Regions from separate parts of the Brevibacillus sp. BD137 genome, predicted to be linked through region 2. Evidence: predicted binding sites of a transcription regulator. Region 2 holds the regulator's gene; each other region holds the start of a gene.
The links. Region 2 encodes Rex, which represses fermentation and respiration genes when NADH is low (regulators of the CRP and FNR family bind a similar motif). Its sites were predicted from a motif close to TTGTGAAATATTTCACAA; they were not measured.

Region 1 (4,257 bases), on a different contig from region 2:
TTCTTCCTTCTTCATGCGTTGTGTCCTCCTGAGAAAAACAGTTGTTTCTTCATAGAGGACATTATAACGGAAAGCATGGAATGTGACAATCCTTATCCGTCACTTTTTTTCATCCGATCCTATTTGGTTTACTTTGATTACATGAGGGGGAGCTTCTTCGCGCACAATAATGCGTATCGTATGGAGGAGGTGAAAGGCAAATGGCCGGACGTGGAAAGTCAGATAAATCGGAGCGCCGTAACAATCACCCAGCGGGTAAGCCAAGCAGTCTCGAACAGTTTGGCAATGACATGCGGGGCAAAAAGATGGCACAATCCCCAAACGTGATTGAAGATCCGAGCGGAAACGGATAAACAAGCACAAAAAAACCCGGGACATCATGATCCCGGGTTTTCCTGATTCGATTAGTATGCCAAAGACGACAGACCGTTGATATGAGTCAAGTAGCGAACGTTACTCGCTTCTTTCATCAAGGTTGCAGGCAGACCTTTCAGCTTCAATTGGCTTGCACCAATTGTACCGATTGCGTCTTTACGGCCCAAGCTACCCAATGTTCCGGAGAATACCGGCTTGAAGGTATCCATTTTGGTGCCGTTGAAGTGTGCGAAGAGGTTGTAACCTACTACCTCGCCCATTTGCCATGCCAGTTGAGCAGTTGGAGGGAATGGACGACCTTCTGGCCCCATTACGACCGCACTGTCACCTGCAAGGAATACATCAGGGTGAGAAGTGGATTGCAGGAATTCTGTAACAGTTGCACGTCCGCGGTTTACTTCCACGCCGCACTCAGCTACTACGCGATTTCCTTGTACGCCACCTGTCCATACCATTGTTTTGGTTTCAATGGTACCGCCATCCTTCAGACAAACTGTGGTTTCTTTCATTTCCGTTACAGGTACGCCTGTCAGGAACTGAACGCCGCGTTTTTCCAAGCTTGTTTTCGCACGCTCAACCAGGTCAGGAGCAAAACCAGCCAAAATGGATGGACCTGCTTCTACGCAGTAGATGGAAACGTCTGCAAAGTCTACGCCGTGCTTATGGCACAGATTTGGTAACATATCAGCGAATTCCCCAACCAGCTCGATACCTGTCAGACCGCCACCACCTACAACGAAGGTAGCATCTGCTTTATTTTTGCTCGTCTTGTATTCAATCACGCGCTCTTCGAGGTGTGCACGCAGACGATTTGCTTCTTCTACAGACTTCAGTGTAAAGCTGTGCTCTTGCAGACCTGGGATTCCAAAGAATGCGGTTTCACTTCCCAGCGCAATGACCAAAGCATCGTATTTGATGGACTCGCCGCTCGCCAATGTTACGCGTTGGGACTCGAGACCAATGTTTTCTACCGTGTCTACTACAAGGTTAATCTCCTTGCCACGCAGCAATCTTTCCAGAGGGAGCGCCACGTTTTGTTCAGACAGGTTTCCTACTGCCAAGCGGTGCAGTTCCGTAATGATTTGGTGAGTAGGAAAACGGTTTACTACCGTGATCGACGCTTCTTCAGCCGTCATGTATTTACGTGCAGTCAATGCGCTGAGCAAACCGCCATAACCGCCGCCTAGAATCAGAATATGCTTCGCCATGCCCAATCCTCCGTCCTTGTCTTCCATTCCATAATAAAAAAACTATCGTTTTTGTTGTTGACGTTCTGCAGTTACTTCCAGGAATGCTTGTGCGAAACGCAATGTTTTTTGTACTTGCGGATCCTTGAGCATTTTGAGAATACCGAACAAACCGATCGTAGACTCTTCTACATGAACACGGTCATTGGCTTCAATGGCTGCTTGCGCAATACCTTTTGCTTTATCAGAGATCGGTTTTACGAACTCTTCCATTCCGCCTTTGATGTCGTCGATCAATACATGATCATTTGCAACCGTTTGTACCAAATCATAGGTTTTGGTCAAAAGAGTTGTCAGTTCTGCCAATTTAGGCAGGTTCGCCACCAATATGTTCAGTGACTCTTGAATTTCTGGTTTCATCAACTGATCGAGTACATCTTGTTGCTGCGCTGGTGCCAGAGTAGCAGTGCTTGCTACTTCAGCAGCAGCTTGAGCTTGTTGCGTAGTTGTTTGAGACATAAAAAACGTCCTCCTTTGCTTTGGAATAGAGGCCTTCCATTCTCGATGCCTGTTCATACGAGTAACGGCCGCTATTCTCCCTGAAAATCCGGTAAAAAATTGCATGTAACATTTTTCACAAAGTAAAGCAAACAACGGATTCTTATAATAAAAAGTGAATGATTTCACAAATATTTATTCAGGAAAGCGCACACAACAAATCATGAAGTGAACAGGCTCGATTGAGAACTCTATGTACTCTACTATATACCTTCTTCACGGGAACATCAAAGGAAAAAAACCGCTTCCTTAGGAAGAAGCGGTAGTTGAGAGCTTTTTATAGTAATCTTTGATGAGTTCATGGTGCTTTTCATTGATATCCGTAAAGATTAATTCAATGATTGTTTGCTTGTCTTGGAACGTTTTTTCCACGATTTTCGCCATCATGACGATCTCCTGCGCTTGCTTCGGTATCTTGAAAGACAAATGGAGAAAATCGCCCTTTGACACATAACCGTCCGTTCCCAAAACAAGACGGGTAGGAGAGAATTTCAGCAACACTGCCTCGCCTTTTTCTTCGATCGGTCTAGCTCCCATCACCTTGTAAGGGACAGAAATACCGAGATCTGGGGAAATAGGATCCTGCTTGCGCTTTTGGGTAATTTCTACCCCTACACTAATCGGAATCATCCCTAAAAGCTTGATCGGCCAAATCGTTTGCTCCGAAACTACTTCCAAATCAATGGTGTTCACTGCCGCATCTGTTTCCCAACGAATGCGTACAGTTGTTCCGAGCAGCTCTGCTTTCGTTTCAGGCTTCATCTCATAGGAAACTACGAGATAATTGCCCTTTGCATGTTCAACCAAAACTTGGACAGGTGTCTGCACCTGCTTGGAGATGATTAGCGGTAGCGACGCACCGCGTTGGAGTCGTTTATCCCCCATAAATGGGTTCAGTGATGGGATATCAATCATGGTTTTTGTCACTCCACAAAGTCAAACTCTAATTTGCCGATCCGAACGGTATCCCCGTCTTTTGCTCCCAGCTTGCGCAGAGCATCATCTACACCCATGCTGCGCATTTGTCTCGCAAAACGCTGGGCTGCATCATAGCTGTTCAGATTCGTCATGCGTACGAGCTTCTCGATCTTCTCACCGCTGACGACAAATACTTCGTTATCACGCGTAATCTCGAATGCGTCTGGTTCTTTTTCTGCTCGGAACACTACGCGCTCTTCCACTTCCGCAACTTCTTCGACAGCAGGCTTGTCCGGAATCGTCGCCAAGGTATCCCCGATCGCATACATCAATTCTTGTACGCCTTTACTGGTTGCAGCGGAGATCTCGTACACCTTGACATCTGGAGCCTTTTCCTTAAAAATACGCAGGTTTTCCTCTGCTTCTGGCAGTTCCATTTTGTTCGCGACTACAATTTGCGGACGATCTTCGAGCTTCAGGTTATACAGCGTCAGCTCTCGGTTGATCTGCAAATAGTCCTCGTATGGGTCGCGTCCATCTACTGCTGCCATGTCAATCACATGGACGATCAAGCGTGTACGCTCTACGTGACGCAGGAATTGGTGACCAAGACCCACACCTTCATGCGCGCCTTCAATCAATCCTGGCAAGTCAGCCATTACAAAGCTCCGCTCCCCCAAGTCCACAACACCCAGATTCGGTGTCAGCGTCGTAAAGTGGTACGCAGCAATTTTTGGCTTCGCCGCTGTTACACTGGACAGCAACGTGGATTTCCCTACACTCGGATAACCAACCAAGCCCACATCTGCAATCAGCTTGAGCTCCATGACAATATAACGCTCTTGACCTGGCTCTCCGTTCTCCGAGATGTGTGGGGCTGGATTCGAAGAGTTGGCAAAACGATTATTGCCTCGTCCACCACGTCCGCCTTTTGCGATCACAGCACGTTGACCTTGCTCCACAAGATCGGCAATCACTTCTTTGGTATCATCATCAATGACAGTTGTTCCCGGTGGCACGCGCACGACCATGTCTTCCGCGCCTGCTCCGTGCTGAGATTTGTTGCGGCCATGCTCTCCGCGTGGTGCTTTGAAATGTCGTTGATAACGGAAATCTACAAGTGTACGCAGACCTTCATCCACGACAAATACGACATCTCCACCTTGACCGCCATCTCCACCCGCTGGACCACCCAGCGGTACGTACTTCTCCCGGCGAA
Region 2 (4,257 bases):
GAGAAATGAGCGTTCCTCGTCCTTCGTGATTTGCTCCAAAAGCTCCGCTACCGTCTTCGTCTGCTTCGTCCCTGTTGTTTGTCTGACCGCAGACGCAGTATCTGTGCTTCCTGTATTGGCAGATCGACTTACTGTCCCCAATACAATCCCGAGGAGAAATAGACCGAGTAGGATTGGAATGAGCCACCACAGCATTTTGGGCCGGATGTACATGTCGTCCCCCCTGTCCCATTTTTGTCTTTAGCCTATGCTATACGGGAAGGTTTTAGAACGACACGGAAAAGTTGCTAATCATAGCTTAAGGTTGGGCGGTCATACTACACATACACCCCGAGGAGGTGAGCGCGTGACATCTTCGCAACAAACCACATCTCCTGACATACTTGGGTTTCTGTTACAGGAATACCGCGTCTCCTGGGCAGGATTGTCGTCTCCCTTGCGTCAATGGTCGCACAGACCCACTCTTCATTTTCGCCATCATCTCCTGACAAAAGCTGTGGCAAAAATGAACAATGGAACGTCGTAGTATCCAATTCCCCTACCTACACCTGCACTGCCTTACTCCTGTCCCCCACCTGACAGGAGCCTTTTACCGTTTTAACGTTTGGAATACGCGGTTTGCTTCGTAAATCGCGCGCTCCTCATCGATGGTCAACAACTTATGATTACGCATTAAGAATTTACCCGCTACAATCGTATCTTTCACATCTCGTCCATTTGCCGCGTACACCACGTGTGAAATCGGTTGGTGTGCTGGGTGGAAATGAGCTTGATGGCTATCCATCACGATCAAGTCAGCTTGCTTGCCTACTTCAATGCTTCCGAGTGTTTCTTGTTGGAACACCCCTTCTGCGCCATAACGAGTAGCCATGCGAAGGGCTTCCTCTGCTGGAACCGCTACTGGGTCGTTATTTACACCTTTGTGTAGGATCGCAGCGAGCTTCAATTCCTCGAACAAATTCAAATTGTTGTTGCTTGCCGAGCTGTCCGTACCCAGTGATACGCTTACGCCTTTTGCCAACATTTTCGGAACAGGCGCAACACCGCTTGCCAGCTTCAGGTTGCTCACGACATTATGAGAAACTCTCACGTTGTATTTTGCCAAAATGTCGATTTCTTCATCCGTCAGGTGAACAGCGTGCGCGACGAGTGTTGGGCGATTGAACATGCCCAGCTTTTCCAAATGAGCGACTGGACGCAGTCCGTAGTCCTTCTCGTTTTGACCGACTTCCCAAGCGGTTTCAGACATATGGATATGAAGCGGCAAGGACAACTCATCGGCTTTTTCGATAATTTGGGTAATAAATTCTGGCGAGCAGGTGTACGGCGCATGCGGTGCCATCATGACGGTAATACGTCCGTCTGCCTGATTATGCCATTCTTTTGCAAAAAGAGTCGCGTCTTTCAGCTTTGTTTGACGTTCTTCTTCGGAGCACAAGCCGATCATCCCTCGGCAAAGGCGAGCACGCATTCCAGCCGCATCGACTTCCTTTGCCACAACATCCATATGATCATACATATCCACAAACGTAGTGGTTCCCGTACGAATCATCTCAATAAGCGACAGTTGAGTACCCCATTTTACTGTATCTCCCGTGAATTGCGCCTCCAATGGCCACATTTTGTCTTCCAGCCATTGTTGCAGCGGCAAATCATCTGCATAACCTCGTAGGAGGGACATACCAGCATGTCCATGCGTGTTGATTAAACCAGGCAGTATGTAGTCTCCTTTTTGATCGATAACCTCATCGTATCCTGCTTCTGATAGGTCCTCAGGAGTTGGGCCCACATACGTAATCTTGTTGCCTTCGAATGCTACAGCACCATCGTAAATGACTTCATTCGTATCGTTAACGGTAATGACTGTTGCGTGAATGAGGATCGTCTTTTTCATAGTATACACTCCATTCTTATGTCAAGTAGTAGGCCAGGCTTTGCAGGTTGGACGTCACGTCCGCATAGTGAATGCGAACATCTTTTCCTGCGCGAATCGTCGTAGGGGCAAAATTCAAGATCCCCTTGATACCCGCTTGAGTCAACTGATCACATACGGATTGCGCTGCAGGTGCCGGTACCGTAATAATCGCCAGCTTGATTTGCTTGTTTACGATTGTCTCTTCCAGCTCTGATAAAGGCTGAATCGGTATACCTGCGACTTTTTTACCCTGCTTCTCTGGATTATTATCAAAGATGGCCGCAATCCGCATGTTATCTTTCAAATAAGCGTTGTAGTTACTAATGGCATGGCCCAAATGCCCAGCTCCGACCAAAGCGACACGGATTTCATCTGTTAGCTTTAGAATTTCACGTATTTTTTCCACCAGATAATCGACATCATAGCCGATTCCCTTTTTTCCAAAATCACCAAAAGCTGCAAGATCTTTTCTGATTTGGGCAGGATTCACATCGAGATTCTTGCCCATCTGTTGGGAGGAAACGGTGGTCACCTCAACCTGCTGCAAATAACTGAGGTAACGCAGATAAATCGGCAAACGACGGACGACCGCTTCCGAAATCTTTTCGTGTTTTGCCACGTTCGGTCTTCCCCCCTAATTCTTTTGCTTCAAAATCCGATATTCTTTTCCATTCGATAAAATGGTAATGGAACCGTCGTGGCTGGTAACGTATGTCTCGGCCCATGACTCACCCAGGCGCTCCATTACTTCCGTCTGACCGTCTTTCATTTGATCCCGCGATCGGCCTGTCTGAATAATGGCGACTTGGGGATCGACCTTCGTCAGAAACGGTTGCGAAGAGCCTTGATTGCTTCCCTGACCAGCTACCTTTAGCACTTCCGCCTTCAATCTGTCATTTTTCCGTTCCAACAGGCGCTCTTCTGCTTTTTCATTCACAGCACTCATAAATAAAAATCGCAGTTGGCCATGCGTCAGTCGAAAAACGAGAGAATTATTCTGGGGCGATAAAAATAACGGTTCATCTGGGAGCAACACTTCCATGGAGATATCTTGTTCAAGAGTGAGTACTTGTCCTTGCTCTGCTTCCATCTGCTTTTGTTTAGAGCGAAGCAGCACGACATGGCGAATGGATGGCGCGATCAGCTTGGGCAAAATGACGGCATCTACAAGCACTTGCTGGCTCAATGAAGCGTAGCCTCCCATATGCTCAGGCTGGTCGTTCGTCAACACTACATAGTCGAGCCGTGTGATCTTGAGCTCTGCCAAGCGCGCCGAAAGAACCGGCCAATCTTCTGCCGTACCCGTATCAATCAGCATCGTTTTACCGCCTGGCATTCTCAAAAGCGTGCTCTCACCATGTGGAAGTGCCAAGTAGGTGACAATGAGACCCGAAAATTCCTGTTCTGTCTCCGTTTCAAACGGGTCATCTATCTTCACTGCTGCTTCTTGCAAATACAAATGGCTATCAATCGAGCATGCGCTAAGGAAAATCGCACTAAGAACTACCATCCACCAACGCCACGCTTTTTTCCATAACATTTATTTTATCACCTTAATCCCTATGAGACTATTGCTTCATTTTATGAATCTGACAGGGATTGCATACTAAGGAATGGCTCTATGCGCTCTCGCAGTGTTGGCCATGGACCGCTTTCGATTTGAAATGGCGGCAAAGATTGAAGGAATGAGCGTCCATATCTCGCCTCAACCACACGCGTGTCGAGAACGATCACGACCCCTCGATCCAAGTGATGACGAATTAATCGCCCCACCCCTTGCTTAAATTGCAGAACGGCTTGTGGAAGAGACAACGACATAAAGGCGTTTTTTCCTTCTGCCTTCAAAAGCTCTGCCCTTCCTTGATAGACAGGGTGATTCGGCGGAGCAAACGGAAGTCGAACAATGACCAAACTGCTCAGCCATTCCCCCTGGATATCGACACCTTCCCAGAAGCTGCTCGTCCCAAACAGAACACTTCTCTCCATACTTCGGAACAGTCGCACCAGCTTGCTCCGGTTGTTGCTATCAATCCCGTGACCGAATAACGTATACGGTTCTGGCGCCTTCGCTAGTCGTTCCTTCATCGCTTGATAAACAAGGCGAAGCATCGAATGGGAGGTAAACAGGATCAACGTCCTTCCTTTCGAAGCCAGTACGACATCCACGCACCCTTGAATGACCGCCTCCAAATACGTGTGGTCACTCTCTTTGCCTGGTGCCGGGAAATCAGATGGGATCAACAGCAGTCCCTGCTCTTCATAATGAAACGGCGATGGCAATGACACGGTACGCACTCGTTCCTCGGGCAATTGGTCGAGACCAAACTGGCTTTTGATGTAGG
Region 3 (4,257 bases), on a different contig from region 2:
CCCACGCAGAAAATCGATAAAGGAAACCTCCGATAAAGACTAGGGTCCCCACCATATAGCCGTAAAGCGCCAAATCAATATGCGTGAAAAAACGTGTTCCCACGTAACTTAGGACGAACAAGCAAGCAATGATGATAAAAGCACGCTTCGCCACTTTGGAAGCAAATAAATAGTTCATACAACACCCTCCCTGCTGCTGCTCATTTTTTCCTTTCGCTCGAGACCATTGTAGCAATGGCTCGAAACCCAGGTTGTGATTTACCTCACACCACTGCCACAATCAGGACGATTTTCTCTTCCCAAACTATTGTTTACGGATGATATAATGAGTTACCTATATATCCTTGTTGTAAGGGGGACCCACATGACCGGAAATGGTACAACGTTTGTCGAGCAGATTTCTTCCGATTTTGTGAATTGCCTTGAAACGTTTTCTGTTCGGAAAAATTTCGTTTGCGGAGCCGTTCTGTTTTTGGATGGTGAAAGAGCCGATCAGCTTTTCTTAATTTCGTCGGGCCAAATCAAGCTCACAAAAAACACGAACGATGGAAAAGAATTAACACTGCAAGTATTTGGTGCAGGAGAGCTAGTTGGCGTTTCCGGGCTCTTCGAACAGGAATTAACGTACACCTCCACAGGAACCATGTTGATGGAGGGTGAGGTATGGATCATCCCGCGACAAGGGTTGGAAAAAATGCTCATCAAAAACGGCCAATTTTGCGTAGACTTCCTACGTTGGATGGGATTGATGAACAGGCGGATGCAGTCCAAATTTCGCGATTTGCTACTCAATGGCAAAATCGGCGCCTTGTATTCAACGCTAATCCGCATGAGTAACACGTACGGCAAGCCACACCCCGACGGAATCCTCATCGACCTTTCCCTTACCAATCGTGATTTGGCACAATTCATTGGTCTGACACGAGAAAGTGTCAACCGGATGCTTTCCGATCTAAAAAAACAGGATTCTATCGATCTGCTTCCCCACGGGCATATCTTGATTAAGGACCTTGCCTATTTAAAAGAAGCGATTTATTGTGATGATTGCCCACCTGATATTTGTCAAATGTGAGCAAAGTCTACATATTTTCCTGCACAAAAAAAGTCCTGGACTTGTCCGTCCAAGACTTTTTTTCATCAGTGATTCAAGCTTCTTTATCCATGTCTTTGCTCCGCGAGCTCGCTGAACATGCCAGCATAGTACTCGACGTCTCCTGCATCGTCCAGAATCGCGCTAATCGTTAACCATTGGAGATACTGATCCCCATTCTTCCGACGATTCCAGATCTCTCCTTGCCAATAGCCATTCTTCTTGATCGAGTCCCACATCTTTTGATAGAAATCGGCATTCTGCCTGCCTGATTTTAAAATATTGGGGGACTTGCCAATCACTTCATTCATCTCATAACCAGTCACTTTCGTAAAAGCGTGGTTCGCACTTTTAATGACTCCTCGCGTATCGGTAATCAGTATCGCCTCTCCCGTCTTTTCCATAATGGTGGCGGCGAGCTGCAGCTTCTCTTGGTAAAACATCCACATCACCAAGACCAAGCTTACCAGTGCAAACTGCGATAACGCCATGAAACCGATCGCGTAATGCCCGGTCAGATTAAACAACAGCGTTAGGATCAACGGCGGGAAAAATCCTCCTAATCCCCCCATAGCAGATACGATCCCATTTACAATCCCCGCTTGTCGCGAGAAATACATCGGCACTAATTTGAACACAGCACCGTTACCGATTCCGGCACATGCGGCTACCAACAAGCACCCTACTGTATACATCAAAATCGATGGCGAAAACGATAAGACAAGACCAGACAAGGCCAGCCCTGCAAACACAATCATCAATGCCTTGAAGGGGTTCCACTTATCGCCTAGCCAGCCCCCCAATGGTCTTGCAAGTGTCGCCAAAAGAATGAACCCTGCTGTTCTCATACCCGCATCTACTTTATCCAGTTGGAAATGGCTCACTAAAAAATTCGGGAGATACACGGTGAAAGCAACGAAGCAACCAAACGTAATAAAGTAGAACAAACTGATTAACCACAGCTTTTCGTTTTTGTAGACACTCTTTATCTGCTGACCAAGAGGAGTGACTACCTTAGGTTCATTTTTATCCCCCATTAAGAAGGTAAGCACTGCGAATCCCACAAGCAATAGCATAAACATCTGTACAGTGGTTGCCCATCCAAACGATTTAGCCAGAACTGGCGCTGCAAAAGTGGTGATCGCTGTACCAATATTGCCCATGCCGTAGATTCCGTTTACAGAACCATGCTTCTCTTTCGGATAGTATTTAGGTAGAGACGTGACACCAACGGAAAACACCGCTCCACCTATCCCTATAAATAACCCGCCGATTAACAAATCGGTATACGTGGTCGCCTGGCTAATATAGAAGACAGGAGCCAGCAGCAAGAGAAAGCTGATGCTAAATAATAGCCTCGCGCCAAATCGGTTACTCCAATATCCAACTGGGATTCTCAGCAGCGATCCAAGAAGAACAGGAATCGCTGTCACCCACGCCACTTCGCTTGCACTCATGGGTACGGTTTCTTTGATAAAAGGCATGAGCGATGACAGAATGACCCATACCATGAAACCGACCGTAAGACTCAACGTCTGTAACGGCAACTGCCATTTTCGTACCATAAACAACACCCCTCACTTGGGAAATCTTCTTCATCCACTATGATAAGAGGCAAAGTTTGGTTTCGTTGTGATTTTAATCACAGCTCCTTCCGGGCAATCCGCTTATAATCAAAGCGAAATCTTGAATCGAAGGAGTGGATTATACATGTTTTGTTATCAATGTGAACAGACTCCAACAGGTGGTTGTAAGGTCATCGGCGTTTGCGGAAAGAATGAAGATCTTGCGAGTATTCAGGATACCATTATTTTTGCTTTAAAAGGAATTGCTGCATATGCCACACATGCTCGGCAATTAGGCTATATCGATCCTGAAGTGGACGGGATTACACAGGAAGCTCTTTATTTTACATTGACGAATGTGAATTTCAACTTGGACGAACATTTGCAAATGGCCATGAAAGTAGGGAAGTCCGCGATAAAAGTCATGGAGCTTTTGGATCGGGCTCATACGGATCATTTCGGAGTGCCGCAGCCAATTACCGTCTCGCAAAACAAAATAGAAGGAAAATGCATCGTTGTTACGGGGCACAATCTGTTTGCTCTCGAAGAGCTGTTAAAACAGACAGAAGGCAAAGGAATCAATGTATATACGCATTCCGAAATGCTGCCTGCACATGGCTATCCCGCACTGAAGAAATATCCTCATTTGAAAGGGAACATCGGGAAAGCATGGTACGATCAACGCCAGTTGTTTGAGAAATTTCCCGGCGCTATCCTGGCTACAACAAACTGTGTGATGCCTATTCGAGGCAGCTACGCCGATCGTTTCTTTTCGTATGATATAACCGGTTTGGAAAATGTAACGAAAATCGAAGAAAACGATTTTGCGCCGCTCATTGAAAAGGCATTGTCTCTTCCTGAGGTTTCCATCGAATCGGAACTGACACTGACGACGGGGTATCATCATAAAACGGTTCTGGGTATCGCCCCTGAAATTATTCAGGCAGTCAAGGAAGGAAAGATCAAACGCTTCTTCGTCATCGCTGGTTGTGACGCTCCTGGCAAGGGAGGCGAGTATTACCGTGAATTGGCTACGTCCTTACCACCAGAAGCAGTCATTCTTACGACCTCCTGCGGAAAATTCCGTTTTAACGATGTAGATTTCGGCACCGTACCAGGTACCGACATCCCAAGATATATTGATTTGGGACAGTGCAATAACTCGGTTTCTACCATTACGATTGCGGCTGCATTAGCCGATGCCTTCGAGTGTGAAGTGAACGAGCTGCCGGTAAGTATCGTTCTTTCCTGGTTTGAACAAAAAGCGGTTGCCATCCTGCTCGGTCTGTTTAGCCTGGGGATACAAGATATACGGATTGGCCCAAAATTGCCTGAGTTCATTCAGCCCGGTGTTCTGCAAGTATTACAGGACTTGTTCCATATTCAGTTGATTGGTGATGCTCAAGAAGATATGAAGCAAATGCTCGGAATCACTCAATAGGCTGTCACCTGTAACCGCACATCACAAAAGGAGGCACCTTCTTCTAACAGGAAGGTGCCTCCTTTTTCCTTACAGCGGCAAATGCGTAACGGCCGTCCATGTTCCCACTTCTCCTGCCCGCACAGATGGGGGCTTCATTCGAACCGATCCTCGTAATACAT

Region 1: a site for Rex is predicted at 2,234-2,251, ahead of ODZ53_RS15280 (helical membrane plugin domain-containing protein). Genes of this name have one in related genera too.
Region 3: a site for Rex is predicted at 2,721-2,738, ahead of hcp (hydroxylamine reductase). Genes of this name have one in related genera too.

What each region holds. Positions count from the first base shown of each region.
Region 1 covers NZ_JAOTNO010000006.1:85,174-89,430, forward strand. Annotated here, with positions in the region: gene ODZ53_RS15265 (ACT domain-containing protein) at 1-15, opposite strand, end outside; gene ODZ53_RS15270 (hypothetical protein) at 201-353, shown strand; gene ODZ53_RS15275 (NAD(P)/FAD-dependent oxidoreductase) at 405-1,583, opposite strand; gene ODZ53_RS15280 (helical membrane plugin domain-containing protein) at 1,626-2,081, opposite strand; gene ODZ53_RS15285 (PilZ domain-containing protein) at 2,370-3,035, opposite strand; gene obgE (GTPase ObgE) at 3,044-4,257, opposite strand, start outside.
Region 2 covers NZ_JAOTNO010000005.1:425,789-430,045, reverse strand. Annotated here, with positions in the region: gene ODZ53_RS14815 (hypothetical protein) at 1-213, opposite strand, end outside; gene ODZ53_RS14810 (hypothetical protein) at 347-526, shown strand; gene ODZ53_RS14805 (amidohydrolase) at 590-1,894, opposite strand; gene ODZ53_RS14800 (redox-sensing transcriptional repressor Rex) at 1,911-2,534, opposite strand; gene ODZ53_RS14795 (ComEC/Rec2 family competence protein) at 2,550-3,455, opposite strand; gene dinG (ATP-dependent DNA helicase DinG) at 3,497-4,257, opposite strand, start outside.
Region 3 covers NZ_JAOTNO010000007.1:107,212-111,468, reverse strand. Annotated here, with positions in the region: gene ODZ53_RS17035 (hypothetical protein) at 1-178, opposite strand, end outside; gene ODZ53_RS17030 (Crp/Fnr family transcriptional regulator) at 365-1,072, shown strand; gene ODZ53_RS17025 (nitrate/nitrite transporter) at 1,156-2,655, opposite strand; gene hcp (hydroxylamine reductase) at 2,801-4,096, shown strand; gene ODZ53_RS17015 (hypothetical protein) at 4,166-4,257, opposite strand, start outside.